DNA from 3 places in the Lysinibacillus sp. A1 genome. Region 3 is predicted to be linked to each of the others. Evidence: predicted binding sites of a transcription regulator. Region 3 holds the regulator's gene; each other region holds the start of a gene.
What was found. The regulator LexA, encoded in region 3, represses DNA repair genes until DNA is damaged. The targets are predictions, from matches to a motif close to CGAACATATGTTCG.

Region 1 (7,540 bases), 510 kb from region 3:
TTGGAACTAGCACCTTTGCATTGACTTGAACAAGCTTTAATTGGCTCAAAATTCGTAGTGAATGCTCATCTTCTTTCACAACGAATTGCTCTAAAAAGTGATTGCGTGTTTCTTCTTCACTATCATTCATAAGTGGTGCCTTCACCTTGCAAATAACTTGAATCGTATCTCCTTCACTGGATTCCAATGAAAAGTTACCATTCGGTAATTCAGCAATAATGCTTTCTACATTGGCAGCAGCCACTTCTTCTGTATGCGTAAACTCAAATTTATCGCCAAACGGAGAAGCTACATCAAATTCCTTCACCTTTTTGACAGCTGTATTCATCATATCCATAAAGAGGGAACCAATCTGTGTTAAATCTTTACGGAAATCTTGCATCTCATCTTGGAAATGTTTCATAAAATCTTCTTTTTTCTTGTCGCCATCTTTAGTCTTTTCTTCAAATAATGACTCTTTGTCAGATAAAAATGACTGTGACTCTTTAGACACATCATCCATAACATTTTGAGTAGATTTGCCGGATTGCTCTAATGCTTCTAATAATGTAATCGCCTCTTGTGCCGAAATCGTACCTTTTTCTACAAGTTCTAAAATTCGTTGACGTTCATTTTGCATAACTAAATAGCCTCCCTCAGTTCGTTATACTATTTATACGATTCTTTTTTTGAAAAGTTTCACTGCAAAATTGAAATAAAATGGATTTTTTATTACAACGAAGGCTTTCCTTCTTGTCAGCTTGAAAGATGTGCTCCCATTCTTCTTTAATTCTATCGATTGAGTTGCTTTTCGCATTCCGATTGAAGGCTGGGATTAAGATTTAGAAGCTTCTGCTAATACTGCTTCCATTCTCATACGGTCACGTTCTAAAATTGGTTTCAAATATTTCCCTGTATAAGAACCTGGCACTTCTGCCACTTCTTCAGGTGTACCTGTTGCAATAATCGTACCCCCTTTGTCTCCACCCTCTGGACCTAAATCAATAAGATAATCAGCCGTCTTGATAACATCTAGATTATGTTCAATAACTAATACGGAGTCACCATTTTCAACAAGACGTTGTAGCACTACAAGTAAACGTGCGATATCGTCTGCATGTAAGCCTGTCGTTGGTTCATCTAGAATATAGAATGATTTACCTGTTGAACGTCGATGTAATTCAGATGCTAATTTTACACGCTGCGCCTCTCCTCCAGACAATGTTGTGGCAGGTTGTCCTAATTTCATATAACCTAAGCCAACATCAACAATAGTTTGAAGCTTACGTTGAATCTTTGGAATATTTTCGAAGAATACTACAGCATTTTCAATCGTCATATCTAAAATATCTGCAATACTTTTATCTTTATATTTCACTTCAAGTGTTTCTCGATTATAGCGTTTGCCGTGACATACTTCACAAGGAACATACACATCCGGAAGGAAATGCATTTCTATTTTAATAATTCCATCTCCACGACATGCTTCACAGCGCCCCCCCTTGACATTAAAGCTAAAACGACCTTTTTTATAGCCTCGTACCTTTGCTTCATTCGTGGTAGCAAAAACATCGCGTATATCATCAAAGACTCCCGTGTAAGTAGCTGGATTCGAGCGCGGGGTACGACCAATTGGAGATTGGTCAATATCGATGACTTTTTCAAGCTCATCCATCCCTGTTACCTCTTTATGTTCTCCCGGTTTAACCTTGGAACGATTCAGCTTCTGTGCCAATGATTTATATAAAATTTCATTAATCAGCGTGGATTTCCCTGAACCAGATACACCTGTCACTGCGACAAATAAGCCAAGTGGAACGTCGACTTTAACATTGCGTAAATTATTTTCCTTGGCACCCTTAATCGAAAGCTTACGACCATTTGGTTGACGTCTTTCCACTGGCAATGGGATAAATTTTTTCCCGCTTAAATATTGTCCTGTTAAAGATTTATTATTTTCCATGACTTCCTGTGGTGTACCAGCTGCAACAATTTGGCCACCATGTACACCTGCACCTGGTCCAACGTCAATCAGATAATCAGCTGCTAGCATCGTATCCTCATCATGCTCCACCACAATCAGTGTATTACCAATATCTCGCATGTTTTGTAACGTGCTAATCAAGCGATCATTATCACGTTGATGTAAGCCAATCGATGGTTCATCTAAAATATATAGAACGCCTGTTAATCGTGAACCGATTTGAGTAGCAAGGCGAATACGTTGTGCTTCCCCACCAGATAATGTACCTGCTGCACGACTTAAAGTTAAATAGTCTAAACCTACATTAACAAGGAAGCCCAGTCGTTCTTCAATTTCCCGTAAAACTAGACGAGCAATTTTCATATCCTTTTCAGTGAGATCTAGCTCTTTGAAAAATGTGTCGGCTTCCTGAATTGAATATTGTGTCACCTCACCAATATGTTTGTCGGCAACTTTTACAGCTAATGTTTCTGGCTTTAAACGATAGCCTTTACAAGAAGGGCAAGCCTGTTGTGCCATATATTTTTCCATTTGCTCACGAACATAATCTGAAGTTGTCTCTTTAAAACGACGCTCTACATTTCGGACAACACCTTCAAATTCAATCATTTGGTCTCGTACATTGCCAAACTCATTTTCATAATGGAAGTGAATCTTCTCTTTACCTGAGCCAAATAACACTTTGTCCATCTTGTCTTTTGGTAAATCTTTCACTGGCACATCCATTGGAATATTATAGTGTTCACAAACTGCTTTTAATAATTGAGGATAGTACTGTGAACTTGTTGGCTCCCAAGGTGCAATAGCATGCTCTAATAAAGAACGATCCCAATCCGGCACCACTAAATCTAAATCCACCTCTTGTGTCGAGCCTAAGCCGTCACAGCTTGGACAAGCACCAAATGGACTATTAAATGAAAACATGCGTGGCTCTAGCTCGCCAATAGAAAAACCACAAATAGGACAGGCATGATGCTCACTAAATAGTAGTTCCTCATGCTCCATGACGTCTACAAGCACACGACCATCTGCCAAACGAAGAGCTGTCTCTAAAGAATCACTTAAACGTGCAGCGACACCTTCCTTCATTACAACACGGTCGATCACTACCTCAATAGAGTGTTTTTTATTTTTATCAAGATCAATCGCATCATCTAAATCTCGTAAATCTCCATCAATACGCACACGAACGAAGCCTTGCTTTTTTAAATCTTCTAGCAGTTTTACATGGGTTCCTTTACGGCCAGAAACCATTGGCGCAAGGAGTTGCATTTTGGTTCTTTCTGGATAAGTTAATAAACGGTCCACCATTTGTTCAATCGTTTGAGAAGTAATTTCTATCCCATGATTCGGACAAATCGGTTTACCAATACGTGCATATAGTAAACGTAAGTAATCATAGATTTCTGTAACCGTCCCTACTGTAGAGCGCGGGTTACGACTCGTTGTTTTTTGGTCTATTGAAATAGCAGGCGATAATCCTTCGATTGCATCAACATCTGGTTTGTCCATCTGCCCAAGAAACTGACGCGCATAGGCGGAAAGAGACTCGACATAACGTCGTTGTCCCTCCGCATAAATCGTATCAAACGCTAATGAAGATTTACCTGATCCTGATAATCCTGTTAAAACGACTAATTGATCACGTGGAATTGTGACATTAATATTTTTTAAATTATGAGCACGTGCACCTTGCACGACAATTTCAGTATTTTTCACAAGTCATTCACCCTTCTACCTTCAATTCAAATATTGTATCTCGAAGCTCAGCTGCACGTTCGAAATCAAGCGCTTTTGCTGCTTCCTTCATTTCTATTTCTAGAGAAGCTAAGAGCTGGTCTCTTTCTGCCTTTGTCAGCTTTTTGCCCTTCGTCGCCTTTGTTACATAGGATTCTTCTTCTTCTGCCACTTGTGTAGCACGAATTACTTCTGGTATTTTTTTACTAATAGTTTGAGGCGTAATACCATGCTCTTCGTTATATGCCATTTGCAATTCACGACGACGTTTTGTTTCATCGAGCGCCTTTTTCATCGAGTCGGTTACATGATCTGCATACATAATGACATGACCGTTCGCATTACGCGCAGCTCGGCCAATCGTTTGAATGAGTGAACGTTCTGAACGTAAAAATCCTTCTTTATCAGCGTCTAATATGGCTACAAGTGATACTTCAGGAATATCAAGTCCTTCTCGCAATAAGTTAATTCCAATTAGTACATCATAAGTGCCCTTCCGTAGCTCACGGATAATCTCAATACGCTCTAATGTTTTAATCTCAGAATGCAAATACTCAACCTTTAAGCCCATTTCCTTCAAATAAGCCGTTAAGTCCTCTGACATTTTCTTTGTTAGTGTTGTTACTAACACTCTTTCATCACGTGCAATACGATCTTGAATTTCATCGATCAAGTTATCTATTTGCCCTTCAATTGGGCGGACATCAATTAATGGATCCAGTAAACCAGTAGGTCGAATAATTTGCTGGATCATTTCAGGAGTATGCTCCAACTCATAGGGTCCAGGTGTTGCAGATACATAAATAGCTTGATGTACTCGATTTTCGTATTCTTCAAAACGTAATGGACGGTTATCTAGCGCAGATGGCAGGCGGAAACCATGCTCAACAAGTACCCCTTTACGTGCTTGGTCACCGTTGTACATCCCTCGTACCTGCGGAAGAGTTACGTGACTTTCATCTACGACAAGCAAAAAGTCCTCAGGGAAATAATCAAGCAACGTATATGGAGTCGCACCTGCTTCACGTAAAGTTAAGTGACGCGAATAGTTCTCAATCCCTGAACAAAAGCCCATTTCCCGCATCATTTCTAAATCATAACGTGTCCGTTGCTCTAGACGCTGAGCCTCTAATAATTTATCCTCGGCACGCAGTAAAGCTAGACGATCCTCTAATTCTTTTTCAATGTTTTCTATCGCTTTTCGCATTTTTTCTTCTCGTGTAACGAAGTGGGATGCTGGGAAAATAGCGACATGCTCTCGATCTGATAGTATTTCTCCAGTTAAAGCATCTACCTCACGAATGCGATCAATTTCGTCCCCAAAAAACTCGACACGAATACAATGCTCATCACGTGAGGCTGGGAAAATCTCTACTACATCTCCTCGTACCCGAAACGTCCCGCGTGTAAAACTAACATCATTGCGCTCATATTGAACATCTACAAGTTTGCGCAGTAGCTGATTACGTTCAATTTCCATACCTGTGCGGATCGATACAACCATTTCACGATATTCTTCAGGAGAACCAAGACCGTAAATACAGGATACAGATGCAATAATAATGACATCATCACGCTCAAATAATGCAGAAGTTGCAGAGTGGCGCAGCTTATCAATTTCATCGTTAATGCTAGAATCCTTTTCTATATAAGTATCTGTCTGCGGTACATAGGCTTCTGGCTGGTAATAATCATAGTAACTAACAAAGTATTCTACAGCGTTATTTGGAAAGAACTCTTTGAACTCACTATATAATTGGCCCGCCAACGTTTTATTGTGTGCCATAATAAGTGTCGGTTTTTTAACCTGCTGGATTACATTTGAAATCGTAAATGTTTTCCCAGTTCCTGTTGCACCAAGTAATGTTTGATGACGCTTGCCTGCCTTCACACCCTCCACTAATTCCGCAATTGCCTGTGGCTGATCTCCATTAGGCTGATATGGCGCTTGTAAATCAAAAGTTTGCACACCTGTCCCCGTCCTTTCTTTCCAATTTGTACATATATTTTAGCATAGCAATATTAAAATTTCGAACATTTAACGAACGAATGTTTGTAAAATTTTTTTCTATCCCTAAAATGGAAGATGGATAATCAACCTTCTACTCTCATAATAGCCGTTTCGTCAGGTTTTCAAGCCTTATCTAGTAACGAGATGTCCATTGTAGAATGGTAGTCATTCCTTTTCTTTTCTCATTTTTAGAGCAATACTTTTTATACATTAGGTGAATGGCACAGCCACTCTATCATCTCCAAAAAAAATCCCGCTCTCCATAGTCGCGGAGAGCGGAATTATTAGTATGATTCATCTTCTGATTGCTGCAAGGAATTGAGTTCGGTTGCGTATTGATAAAATGCGTTTTCATCTTTTTCATCGAGCGCTCTATCTATTAAAACGATGAGCTGCTCTTGTCGATGCATACGCTGGATACGATTTAAAAATAAATCTAAATAAATCTCGTTTAATAATTTCTCTGCCTCATCAACTTTTTTTGACTGACCAACGGCTTTTAGAAAATCTGTGTACGAATAATATTTATCCAACGATCTCACCCCGATCCTTTTCTAAATTATATGAAAATTGAAATTAAAAAGCAATGCTTACGATTTAAAAATAACTTGGATTAGCTAGTAAACTCGTGAAATTTAAAGCAAATTCTCTAAGTATTTCATTCATTTATCAACCTTGTTTCAATACTTTGTATATTTTTTGAAATTCATTTTATGTACTACACTACGGTTATCAATAGAAAAGGGAGGCACGTCCAATATGACTAGTAAATTTGTAAATGGCTATTTAATTTCCTTTAACACTTACTTGCTCCAACCAGTTCAGCATGACACTAAAGTTTTTACTCATGTTATAGACAAACATAATGAGCTAATTGTTACTCGGAAGCCGATGCATGTACTGCGAAAATCTTGTATTTCATTAGGCTCCACCTATGAAGCAGCAAAGCAATCTGCTAAACGCTTTTTTGGTAATCAACATAAGCTACCAATCGTCGTGGCCTTTGATTATGGTTTTCCTTGCATCTTTCTACCAACCTATTCACCTAATTCCATTCATAATATATGGATAGGGCTCCATGCGATTATCAATATTACGCCAAGCGAAACGGGATGTGTGGTCACATTAAAAAACGATCAAAAGATTGAGCTACCTATTCAATACGCTTCTATTAGTAAACAGTTTGTGAATGCTTCTATGCTCTACAAACATTACATGAACGAACGAAAACAACTTAGTCAAGATTCACCCTATCATCCATTCTTTTAACTAAAAAATCCCCCAAGAAACAACTCTTGGGGGATGGCTATTAGTTAATTTTTGAACGTAAGTAAGCATTAATAAATGGATCTACATCGCCGTCCATTACCGCTCCGACATTCCCTGTTTCTTCATTCGTACGGTGATCTTTTACCATTGAGTATGGATGGAATACATACGAGCGAATTTGCGAGCCCCAGCCAATGTCCTTTTGTTCACCACGGATCTCATCAAGCTGCGCCTGTTGCTTCTCTAACTCTAATTGATATAATTTCCCTTTTAACATAGCCATCGCTTTCTCACGGTTTTTAATTTGTGAACGTTCTGCTTGGCATTGTACAACCGTACCAGTCGGGATGTGTGTAATACGAACAGCTGAATCTGTTGTATTAATATGCTGACCACCCGCACCTGTCGCACGATACGTATCAATTTTCAAATCCTCTGTACGAATATCAATTTCAATATTATCGTCAAATTCTGGCATGACATCGCAAGAAACGAAAGAAGTATGTCGACGGCCCGATGAATCAAATGGTGAAATACGCACTAGGCGATGAACACCTTTT
Region 2 (7,540 bases), on a different contig from region 3:
CTGTGATTTTTCCAAAAAAGCGCCCGAGTAGTTTTTCATTTGCTTCAATAAAATTCAGTGTCGGTGTTTGGTCGCCTAACGTCACAAATAATTTCACAACAAGCAAACTAATGACAACACCAATACTTGCAGCAATCCACGCATCTTGCTTACTAGAGCTTGCAATACTTGAAGGGATGATTAAGATGGCAGTACCGATAGAAAGGAGGAATGTGATAATTGTAAATTGTCTTGAACTAATTACTTCTTTTTCCATATAATTGTCCTCCATTTCATGACGATGTATCTACTATTTTGTGAGTGAAACGATAAAATCTTTAATTGGTGTAAAAATAAAGGTTATAAAATCTAGAGGACTCGGGATATTTATTTTGAGAGCAATGCCCATATTAAGCGCTGTTCCAATTAGTAATAGGATTGAAAAAACAAGAATGGTTTTGGTCTCTTGTTGCTTTTTGAGTTTCGGGATATATAGTAACGCAATAATGATTGAAATGATTAAGATGGCTATTGCTAGTACCAATCCACTATCCCTCCTTTGGCTTTTTTAATAATGAGTTTTGCATTGTGCCTAAACCTTGTGTTGTCACTTTTACATGAACATGGATTGGTAGATCAGGAAAGATAGTTGGCCAATCGTTTTTGATTTTTTTCCATTGTTTAGCATCTGCACGATGTAGGGCATCACCATAGCCTAAGACATCCACTTGGTATTGCTGCTGAATTTTTTCTAATGTTTTTTCAATACGTTCATCGATGCCCTGTGCTGTCTTTTTATTGATATAATCCACCGTTTTATTTTTCGTTAGATTGATATCACATTCGACCTCTCCTACATTTTGTTCCACATTTATTTGGACATCAATTTGCGGTTTCCCATTTTTAAATGACCCCTTTACTTTTGTGGAGGATTTCGTAATCTCGGTCGAGAGTGTACCTTGCTTTGGACAGGTGACGATTTCGATCGTACTTTGTATTTTGTCACTAAGGAAACTAATGCTTTTACTTTCACCCTCTGAAAGTAAACCAATGTATCGATCACCTTTAAAGACGGCTAACCCTGCATATTTTAACAACACGGGTGTTTTAACACGTTGGACGTTTGTTTGATCGGCACCTAACCGTTTATCCCCATGAACTTCAATCGCAGAAATCAAAACCCCATTATCCTTTTCACTGAGCCTTGTGACCAATTCGTCTATATTAATAGCAATCGTAGAGCCCCAAACTTTTTCAGAAACATTGAGGGAGTTTAAAATTTTATTAGCAGGCACTTTTTCGATAGGTGTTAGCACATTTAACACTTCTTTAGCTGTAGCTTCATAAGACATAATGACATCGAAATCCTTTCTAAACTCATGGTCTCGTGAAATTAAATCTAATGAGTCACTGATTCCCTCTTTAGCGAGGTCTTCACCTAAAACGACTACCTGTAGATGGGCAAAATATGGTTTTCGTGCAGCAATGGTCGTCATTTTGCGGATGGCTTCAAAAATAGTTTCCCCTCTAGAATGGTAGCTAATAACAGGGGAGCGCTGAGTGGAAGCTTGTCGCATGGAAACCTCACTAGGATCAACTATTTGAACGGTAATCTCATACTCATCATCCACTTTGTCTATACCAAGCGCTACAACAATGGCTAATTCATTTAATTCACGCTTACTCCAGCAACCACTTAACAGTAAAGTGAGGATGCATAGTAAGTAAATTGCTTTTACTTTTGCCATATTTCATTCCTCATTTGTTCAGTAGTTTTATTTCCGGCCTGTTCTTGGGACATATTTATGCCCTCTAACAATGTTTTTCTGATTCACTAAACGTGGACGTGTTAATAAACGTCTACGAGGGAGCAATAAAAATGCATCTTTTTGATCCTGTATAATTAAAGGAGCAAACGGGCTTAAATACGGTACACCAAATGAACGAATGCTACATAGATGGAGAATAATGACCATAATACCGAACATTACGCCAAATAGTCCGAACATAGCAGCTAAAATCATTAATGGAAAGCGCAGTACACGAATCGTATTGGACAAACCATAAGCAGGGAATAAAAAACTACAAATGGCCGTTAATGCCACTATAATAACCATAACAGCCGAGACAACACCGGCATCTACCGCTGCCTGGCCAATTACCAAGGTTCCTACGATGGACACCGCTGGACCGATTGTTCGCGGCATTCGAAGCCCTGCCTCTCGTAGTATCTCAAAGGCAAGCTCCATAATAAGTGCTTCCACTACAGCAGGGAAGGGCACGCCTTCTCGTTGTGAGGCAATACTAATTAGCATGGCCGTCGGTAGCATTTCTTGATGAAAAGTCGTAATCGCAACATAGAGAGAAGGTGCTACCAATGCCAAACTAATACCAAAGAAACGTAAAATACGAATGAGGGAACTAATCATCCAATGTTGATAGTAGTCTTCAGCAGATTGCAAAAAGGAAGTAAATAATGCAGGCACCACTAATACAAAGGGGGTACCATCTACTAGAATCGCCACTTTACCATCTAATAATTCACCAGCAATAACATCTGGCCGTTCTGAGTTGTAAATGGTTGGAAACATGGTATTTTTAGAATCTTGAATAAAATCCTCGATATATCCACTTTCTAAAATGCCATCGATATTAATGCGATCTAACCGCGCTAACACCTCCGCAACAATTTTGTCACTGGCGATACCATGTATATACATTACGGCAACATCTGTTTGTGTCACTTCACCTATGACACGGGACTTGATCCAAAGATTTGGACTTTTTATTTTGCGCCGAATGAGCGCGGTATTCGTTCGCAATGTTTCAGTAAAGGACTCTCGAGGCCCCCTAATGACGGATTCCGTTGAAGGCTCTGTAACGGCTCTATCTTTTGCGCTTTTCGTGCTTGTTACGATGCCTTCCGCAAAGCCATCTAATAAAATGACGGTTTCACCATTCAATATGGCATGATAAAGAGGGGTAAAATGCTCGATATTCATCACATCACCGACAGTTAAATAAGAACTTCGCACATATTGATTGATAGTTGTAATTTCAATTTCCTGTTCTTCCTCAATATTCGCCATTAATTTATCAATGACAGAATCCGAAATCATTGTTTTATCAGATAAGCCGTCAATCGAAATAATAGCGAGCCGATGGGGTTCATCTTCACCAATCGTTATTTCTCGAATAATAATGTCATTGCTATGACCGAGAGTGTTTTGAATGACCTTTATATTTTTGGCAAGGGAAGTATTGAGTAAATCGTCCGTTGTAAGGGATGGGGAGGGATTGATCTTGTTTGATATGGACATGCGTTTTCCTCCTCAAATGGATGTTCATTATTTATAGAATGGACAACTTTGTGCGGAGATAAACGAAAAAAGGAATGAAATTCTAGCTACTATTTTTCAAATAAAAAAACAGTATTTCCTTTCAGATACTGAAAGGAAAATACTGCTTTATGTACGATACTCGTATTGTAATTCATCTAAACTAGCATCCACGTCTACATGTAGATTGTGATCGTTAAAGAACCATAAATCTTTTTCATCGATGTAATAGGTTACGCCATCAATGACTGCTTCTGCTCCAATGGCAATGGGTTCTTCTCGCGTCATGCCTAGTGAAAAGCCTTCGTGAAAAGGACTTGAACCACCATAGCGTGCGTAAAAGCGAATCGTATCGCCTGGTTCTACTTCCATCTCATGTTTGAACCATTTTAGGGCTTCATCTGTCAGTGCAATTTTCATAGCGAATGCTCCTCTCTTCTTACAGCCACTTTACCTTTGGCTCGGTGCCATTTTTAATACGTGCAATATTGGCACGATGACGATAAATAATAAAGGTAAATAAAAAGGCTACCAAGATGCTTAATGCAAAGTCACCTGTAACAAAATAATAAACGATTGAATAGATAAGTGCTACTAAAGCGGCTATCATAGATGTTAAGCTGACGATTTTTGTGATTTTCAATGTCACAAGAAAGGCAATTAGAAGCAAGACAAACAAAGGCCATGAATAGCCTAATAAAACACCTGCTGATGTGGCAACTGCTTTTCCACCACGGAAATTGGCGAAGATCGGAAACATATGACCAATCACGGCAACAAGACCTAGGATTAAGGAATGGATAGAGCTGTCTGAGAATATTGGAAGTGCAGCTAGTAAGACAGCGGCAGTCCCTTTTAGAACATCCATCACAGTCACAACAATACCAGCTTTTTTTCCTAACGTTCGGAACGTATTAGTTGCTCCTAGATTACCGCTTCCATGTTCTCGTATATCGGTATTATAAAAAATTTTACCTATCCATAGCCCTGAAGGTATAGAGCCGATTAGATAAGCACATAAAATAATAAGTCCATTGATCATAGTTGGACTCCTTTCATTCATAGTCCATCACTTGGTACTAATAGTTTGTAACAAGTATTTTACACTTTTTCTTGCTAATCTACAATGTTATGAAGGAGATTTCGTAAGGAGTCTTGAATTCAATACAAAAGAAACTAAAGTAAGCTGGAGATAGGCTTTTAGACATGATTGATGAAGGAACGAAAAAATTCTTTATTAAAATATAGGCAAAATGGCAATTTTGTCATTCGTTCATTCCTTTGGTAGAATAGAAGTCTAACTTTATTCATTTACATGACAATGACGTATTAAAACATCAACTATATTGCAACTAAATAAGCTACGATGCGTCAGGTGTTTACGGATACTAGTGGTAGTCTGTCTTGCTTAAATTCCAATTTTAAGCAACTGTTGAAGATGTTTACTATTAAAATGTATATTAAAACTGTGAGCAATTTTTAAAAATTTAATTGGACCTGTCGCTAACTATTGACAGGAAATGCTATTATTATTAGGATGAGAACATAAATAGAACAAGTGTTTGTTTTTTGGAGGGGAATTTTTTTGACGAATAAACAGTCACCTAGCGTCTATAATGATGACGCTATACAAGTATTAGAAGGATTAGAAGCGGTGCGCAAACGACCAGGCATGTATATCGGTTCCACAGATGGCCGTGGACTTCATCACCTTGTGTATGAAATCGTTGATAATGCGGTGGATGAAGCATTGGCTGGCTTTGGATCTCATATTATTGTCAAGATTCACAAAGACCAGAGTATTAGCGTACGCGACTTTGGCCGTGGAATGCCAACTGGTATGCATAAGATGGGTAAACCTACTCCTGAAATTATTTTTACCGTCCTTCATGCAGGTGGTAAGTTTGGACAAGGCGGATATAAAACGAGTGGCGGCTTGCACGGTGTAGGTTCTTCTGTCGTGAATGCGCTATCAACATTTTTAGAAGTAACCATCCATCGTGATGGCAAAAAATATCGCCAGCGCTTCGAGCATGGTGGACATCCAGTGACAACACTTGAAGAAATTGGTCAAACGAAGCAGACAGGTACGCTTGTTCATTTCCTACCTGATGAAACGATTTTCTCTGTTACAAAATATAATTATGATACGTTAGCAGAACGTTTAAGGGAGTCAGCTTTTTTATTAAAGGGCTTAAAAATTGAATTAATTGATGAGCGCGAGGAAGGCAAAAATGATGTGTTCTTTTATGAGAACGGCATTGAAGCTTTCGTTGCGTATTTGAATGAAGAGAAAGATGTTCTTCATCCTGTGAAGTATGTGGAAGGTATTCAAGATGATATTGAAGTAGAGTTTGCTTTCCAATATAACGACGGTTATTCTGAAACGATTTTGTCGTTTGTTAATAATGTACGAACACGAGATGGTGGTACCCATGAAACAGGTGCAAAAGCAGCTCTGACGCGTGTCTTTAATGAATACGCAAGAAAAATTGGCTTATTAAAGGATAAGGATAAAAACTTAGAAGGAACGGATATTCGAGAGGGCTTAGCTGCTATCGTATCTGTCCGTATTCCAGAACACTTATTACAATTTGAAGGACAAACAAAGGGCAAGCTTGGTACAAGTGAGGCTCGTTCAGCAGTAGATAGTGTGGTGTCTGAGCAAATTTTATATGTGCTAGAGGAAAATGCTGAATTGTCTGCTTCTCTTGTGCGTAAAGCAATTCGTGCGCAGCAAGTACGTGAAGCGGCTCGTAAAGCTCGTGAGGATGCGCGAAATGGTAAGAAAAACAAAAAGGGTAGTACGATTCTGTCAGGTAAATTAACACCTGCACAGTCACGTAATGCGGCGAAAAATGAATTATATTTAGTCGAAGGTGATTCAGCGGGTGGATCTGCAAAACAAGGTCGCGATCGTACATTCCAGGCGATATTACCACTGCGCGGGAAAGTGATTAACACGGAAAAAGCAAAACTCCAGGATATTATGAAAAACGAAGAGATTTCAACGATTATTCATGCGATTGGTGCAGGTGTTGGAACAGATTTTGCAGTAGAGGATTCAGCCTACAATAAAGTAGTCATAATGACTGATGCTGATACGGATGGCGCTCATATTCAAGTATTGCTATTAACGTTCTTCTACCGTTATATGCGTCCGCTCATAGAGGCTGGTAAAGTCTTTATTGCATTACCGCCACTATATAAAGTTTCTAAAGGGACTGGCAAAAAAGAAGTAATTGAATATGCTTGGACAGAAAACGATTTACAAAAGGCCATCAAACAAGTTGGAAAGGGTTACATATTACAGCGCTATAAAGGTCTTGGTGAGATGAATGCAGACCAGCTATGGGATACAACAATGAACCCTGACACACGTACATTAATTCGTGTCACAATCGAGGATGGTGCACGTGCAGAGAGACGTGTCACGACATTAATGGGCGATAAGGTAGAGCCGCGTCGTAAATGGATCGAAGCCAATGTAGACTTCGGTATGGAGGATGATGCTAACATTTTAGAAAATGAATTCATCCAACAAGAGGAGGGCCAAGCATGAGTAGCACAGAAAAGTTTCAAGATTTACCTTTAGAAGAAGTAATGGGTGACCGTTTTGGTCGCTATAGTAAATATATTATTCAAGACCGCGCGTTGCCAGATGCACGTGACGGTCTTAAACCTGTACAGCGTCGTATTTTATATGCGATGTTTACAGAAGGCAATACACACGAAAAACCTTTCCGTAAATCAGCTAAAACAGTCGGTAATGTAATCGGTAATTACCATCCACACGGAGATAGCTCTGTCTATGAGGCGATGGTACGTATGAGTCAGGATTGGAAAGCTCGTCATATGCTCATTGAAATGCATGGGAATAATGGTTCAGTTGATGGAGATCCGCCAGCTGCCATGCGTTATACTGAGGCAAGATTATCTGCGATTGCGGGTGAAATGTTACGAGATATCGGGAAGAAAACGGTTGAATTCGTACCAAACTTCGATGATCAGGATATGGAGCCAACTGTTTTACCAGCACGTTTCCCTAATTTACTAGTCAACGGCTCTACAGGGATATCTGCGGGTTATGCAACAGATATTCCACCTCATGCACTAGATGAAGTGCTGGATGCTGTATTGATGCGCTTAGACAAGCCTACTGCAACAGTGGATGAATTAATGACAGTACTCAAAGGTCCAGATTTCCCAACAGGCGGTATTAT
Region 3 (5,470 bases):
TGCCTTACTTACCTCAAAGCCTAGTCCTCTAAGCGTAATGGAAATTTCCTCAAAGGTAAAACCACGATTACGTAGCTTCACAATTTCATCAACAGGCAGTTCTTTCCGCTCCTGACCATGTGGATTGCCACGATTGGATAGATTATTTTCAGGGCGATAGCCATTTTCCACAGCACGACGCATACCTCTGCGAATTTTTGCATTATGGATTCTACGTTGATATTCTTCTACAATTGCTAAAATCTCTAGTAGCATCGTATCCATTTCGTTTAATTGGACTGGTCCTGCATCACGCATCGAATAAACATCTGTTGCTGATTTTTGTAATAGATGCAATACTGCCATTCTTGCATTTCCACGACCTAAACGAGTTTCATCTTGTACAAAAAGAGCTTTTATTTCCTTCTCTTTTATAAAATCAAGCATTTCCAGTAAGCCTTCGCGTTCAACATCATAACCGCTATGCTTATCTTTAAAAACACCCTTTACTTCATAGCCTTGCTCTTTAGCATAGCGCACTAATTCTTCTTGTTGGCGCTCTAATGAGGAGCTTTGCGTTTCTTTTTCAGTACTTACTCGGCAATAGACAACAGCCGTCATTTGATTATTTTTCATTGTTCGTTTCTCGCAATTTCAATAGTTTTGATGGGACTGGCTTGATCACTCAAAACTGGAATGACTAGAGATTTACCTGCCACGATTTTAATGTCTGCTAACTCATTTTCTGATTTGACAAGCTTAATCCAATCTTCTTTACTCATTTTACCACGGTATTGTTCTGCTAACGACCACAAGCTATCCCCATGTTCGATTTGAATTTCAGCGTAATTAACATCCCCCGGATCAGTGATGTAAAGGTAACTTGCTAAGAGTAAGCAAGCACCTAATAATATAGTGATATGTGTATTTTTCTTTAACCATGTCATCATTATAACCTCATTTCTAGAATGTTTGTTCGGAATGTATGTTCTCATAATAAAGCGAACAAACGTTTTTGTCAAACACTTTTCGAACCTATGTTTGCATACGTGTTCGCATTCTGTTATACTATCAAATAAGAAGATTGATATTAGAAAAAAGAGGTGAGCAATCATGAAAAAAGTATCGAAAAGACAAGAGGACATATTAGCGTTCATTAAAGACGAGGTACGAGCTAAAGGGTATCCGCCATCAGTCCGTGAAATCGGGGAAGCTGTTGGACTTGCTTCAAGTTCAACTGTTCATGGTCATTTGGCTCGATTAGAACAAAAGGGTTTTATTCGTCGAGATCCAACAAAGCCACGTGCTATTGAAATTCTTGAGCCTGAGGAATCTATCCAAAAGCAACATGTCATCCATGTACCACTTGTAGGGAAGGTTACAGCAGGTTCTCCTATTACAGCTATCGAAAATATTGAAGAGTATTTCCCACTGCCAGATACATATGGCACGAGTGAGGATCAGTTATTCATGCTAGAAATTATGGGTGAATCGATGATTGAAGCGGGAATTTTAGATGGTGACTTAGTGATCGTAAAGCAAAAGTCAACAGCCATTAACGGAGACATTGTTGTAGCCATGACAGCTGAGGATGAAGCTACTGTAAAACGCTTCTTTAAGGAAAAAAACCATTTCCGCTTACAGCCTGAAAATTCTTCAATGGAACCGATTATCGTCGATCAAGTATCAATTTTGGGACAAGTTGTTGGTCTTTATCGCCGTGTACATTAATTAAATGAGGGTTTGAGGATTGTGTTCCTTCACTGAGCATATATCCTCTTTTTTACGCAAAAAAAGAATCCACAAACTATTGGATTCTTTTTACAATGACCTCTCTATGCCTCTTTTTTAAATTTCAAACTTGCTTCAACAAACGCTGCAAATAACTTTTGTGCATGCTGATCTCCCGCTATAGCCAATTCCTCTGGGTGCCACTGCACAGCCAAACAGAATGGTAAATCCTCGTGCACCACTGCTTCAATAATGCCATCACTTGATTTCGCCGCTACTTTTAAATTCTCCGCTAGTACATTCACTGACTGATGATGAAAAGAATTGACGGCAATTTTCTCTTGTTCCAGAATAGTAGCTAATAAATTCTCCGCAATAATTTGTACATAATGCGTTGCTACTGACCTACCAGCTTGTTGCATATGTTTGATTAGCTTCGTACTATAATGGTCACTATCAATGTCCTGATATAACGTCCCACCTAATGCAACATTTAATATTTGGATACCCCGACAAATGCCGAAAATAGGCATTTTCCGTACAAATGCAGCCTCAATTAATGCTAATTCCACGGCATCTCTAGCTGGATGAATTTTACCTAGCTTTGGTGAAGGCTCCGCTCCAAATAGGAAAGGATGTACATCATAGCCTCCAGAGAGCAATAAGCCATCTGTAAGGGCTAAAATTTGAGCAGCATCTTCCTCCACACCTAACGGAATAATAAGGGGGATACCGCCCGCCTCAATAACACTTTTGCTGTAAGCAGCATTTAAATGAGCTGATAAATCATCTTCTACAAAAGCTGTAATTCCAATAATCGGCTTCACTTGATTCCCCTCCACAGAATTGAAGATTAAACACTTACCAATAACCTAAATACCAATTGATGAACGAATCTCCGTAGAAATAAACAATCGTAGCGGCTAATGCAATAGATGGACCAAAGGGAATAGGTGTTTGTCTTCCTTGTTTACGCTTTAATAAGACAACTATTCCGATTATCATACCAATGAAAGCGGCAAAAAATAAAGTCAACAGCGTATGAATAGTGCCGAGAACGAGACCAATTAAAAAGAAGAATTTAATATCTCCCCCTCCCATTCCACCTTTCGATAAAACCGCAATACTGTATAATATGCCAAAACCAACGAGTGCACCCACTAGGCTGTCCCACCAAGGTGTTAAAGGTGACAGTACACGTCCTATGACCAAAAAAGGCAAAAAGAATAATAGAATCTTATCTGGAATTAACAGATAGGTAAAATCTGAAACAACTATAATGACTAACAATGAGATAAACGATAAAGCTACTATAAATTCTAAGCTCCAGTTTAGCTCCAAATAAGCAAAGGCAAATAATCCCCCAGTTAACAATTCTATCGCTGGATATAGCCAAGAAATTTTAAAACCACAGCCTCGACATGTTCCTCTTAAAAACAGATAAGACAATACTGGCACTATATCAAGAGCCGTCAATTGTCTCTGACAGCTCGTACAATGGGAGGAGGGATATACAAGAGACTCCTTCCGCGGCACACGTAAGCCAACTACATTATAAAAAGAGCCAAAGACTAGACCAACTAGAAAAATGATAATTGTATAAGCCATTTCCAAATTTATGTCCTCCTAAACCAATAGGCGCCCATACACAATAAGTATGATGCGCCTATTCATATAATTATTGTAGTCTTGCTCAGCAATCCACGTATCGAATGTTATTCAACAATGGACATTGATAATGAGAGATGTATTTGAAGAATATTTCATAAAAGGTTTGAAGTCATACGGTACAAAAAAAGAAGGAGTAGAGTAAGAGTAGTATCAGTTTAGCACAATATAAAAGAGATTCCAAAAATCATTGGAATCTCTTCAATTTATTTCCTCAGCAACCTACCTGACAACAGCATGCCAATGCCACCAATTGTTATAAATAGAACAGCTCTAATTAATAAATCAAGGGCTGATAAGTCAAAGAAAATAAGCTTGATAAACGCAATGACTAAAATAACAAAACCTGTAGTACGAAGCGTTTTTAAGTGTTGCGTGGAACTAATCCATAGCGAAATGCTCGCTGTGAGGAATAATGTAATCGTTGTAAGAGCTATACTTAGCTTCCAATCAAGTAGATGACTATACGTAAATTGATGAACTAGCCCCCAGATTGAGATCATTGTGAGTACGACACCTGAGCTAACAATAGTGTCTACATATTTCCCCATTCGCTCTTCATACAGCCGATATATACGACCCTTTACTAGAACGTCTACAATAATCGCCATAATTACCGCTATATAAACTAATCTGGTCATCATATTTAAGCTATCCATCATAGAAGGCTTTGTACTGATCATCAAAGATAATACTATAAAGAATGCTCCAAGGACAGGTGTTAATGCGCGCCCTTTGAATTTCTCTGACACGAGCAGAGATCCTGCAAACAAAGCAGCTAGTGCAATACACATCAAATACTGAATACCATTTGTTGCCGCAAAATAGGCTGAATCTAGTTTACTTATATAAGCTAAGAAGTAACCTGTGGCGATTACTGCTAAAATATCTATGGCATATAAATCCTTCATGACTTTCTCAAAAGGTGACAACGTTTCTTTTGGACGTCTAGCATACAAGTAAATGACTACTAGATAAATAATTGGCATGAACAGACTTAAATGCTCAAAGCTAATAAATGGTGTCGGTTCATGGAAAATGAAGTTTAGCAACAATGTAATCACAAGGAAAAATGATGTGACTACCTTCATCATACTGGCACGTAATCGTAAGCTCATCATTACACCTGCAAATGCGATCAATGGATATAGTAAATCATCCACTTTATCAGGTATATTCATAATAAGTATCGTATTACATACGGCAATAAATGCGAGTGTTATAGCACTATCAAATACTTCCTGCCATTTTTGACGATGACTATAAAACGCTAATGCTATTAATAAAGCAATGAAAATAAGTAGCACCGCTTCTCCATATTCGAGTGAACGTATGATCAGGTTCATCAGCAATAAACTAAATGACCCTAACGAAAATTGGAGACCAATATGAAGAGGTTTCCATTTAGATTGTGCATTATATAATCGACACCAGCTTACATAAAAGATTGCCAGTATAGCAAGTAAACCCAAAGCAAAGACAACTTGCTTGTCATGATTCATAAATGCTACAACACCTATTGCCAGCACTGAGAAAAAGGTTGAAATATAAAGAGCAAGCTTTTGCTTGTGCTGTTGGACAACCAATTGCAGCATGGCAAATAAAACGATAACAAATAGTAAAATAATGATGGCACTAAAGTCCATATATTCTAATAAATAAGGTAGTAATAACGAGGTAAAAGCAACAAAAATAGTTAATGCCTCATTTTTCTTTAAGTAACTTATGGCAATACCATAGCCAATATAAAGAACTGTAATACCAAGCGCTGGTGTAAGATGGATGATTTCATACAAAATGGCACTAGCTGCAGTCGTTAATATCCCAACAATGAATGCTCCACCATATAATGAGACCGTAATAGCAGGTGAGCCTACTTTTCTACGTTCCAGAATATAAGCGATAATCGCCAAACCTACCGATAATGAATAGGCAAGGATGATTTTCACGCCATTCGATAAATAACCATAGTCACTAACAAGTTTGAGACCCCAAAGTACCCCCATAACTAAAATAACCATGAATACTTTTGGAAGTGCCCACATAACACGTTCCTCCATCGATGGCTGTGGTTGCACCTCTTTTTGTGCTG

Region 1: uvrB (excinuclease ABC subunit UvrB) is a predicted target of LexA. The motif match lies at 5,743-5,756, and genes of this name have one in related genera.
Region 2: parE (DNA topoisomerase IV subunit B) is a predicted target of LexA. The motif match lies at 4,869-4,882, and genes of this name have one in related genera.

The regions. Positions count from the first base shown of each region.
Region 1 is NZ_JSZM01000012.1:69,156-76,695, reverse strand. Features, by position in the region: gene PI85_RS09930 (DUF4097 family beta strand repeat-containing protein) at 1-619, opposite strand, end outside; gene uvrA (excinuclease ABC subunit UvrA) at 815-3,682, opposite strand; gene uvrB (excinuclease ABC subunit UvrB) at 3,690-5,669, opposite strand; gene PI85_RS09915 (IDEAL domain-containing protein) at 5,996-6,244, opposite strand; gene PI85_RS09910 (competence protein ComK) at 6,471-6,980, shown strand; one part of gene prfB (peptide chain release factor 2) at 7,021-7,540, opposite strand, start outside.
Region 2 is NZ_JSZM01000041.1:45,695-53,234, forward strand. Features, by position in the region: gene PI85_RS22465 (endospore germination permease) at 1-256, opposite strand, end outside; gene PI85_RS22470 (hypothetical protein) at 290-523, opposite strand; gene PI85_RS22475 (Ger(x)C family spore germination protein) at 528-1,727, opposite strand; gene PI85_RS22480 (spore germination protein) at 1,755-3,299, opposite strand; gene PI85_RS22485 (HesB/YadR/YfhF family protein) at 3,447-3,737, opposite strand; gene plsY (glycerol-3-phosphate 1-O-acyltransferase PlsY) at 3,757-4,359, opposite strand; gene parE (DNA topoisomerase IV subunit B) at 4,903-6,879, shown strand; gene parC (DNA topoisomerase IV subunit A) at 6,876-7,540, shown strand, end outside.
Region 3 is NZ_JSZM01000012.1:583,247-588,716, reverse strand. Features, by position in the region: gene PI85_RS12335 (recombinase family protein) at 1-615, opposite strand, end outside; gene PI85_RS12330 (LysM peptidoglycan-binding domain-containing protein) at 612-929, opposite strand; gene lexA (transcriptional repressor LexA) at 1,093-1,710, shown strand; gene PI85_RS12320 (gamma-glutamyl-gamma-aminobutyrate hydrolase family protein) at 1,815-2,537, opposite strand; gene PI85_RS12315 (A24 family peptidase) at 2,572-3,324, opposite strand; gene PI85_RS12310 (DUF2339 domain-containing protein) at 3,585-5,470, opposite strand, start outside.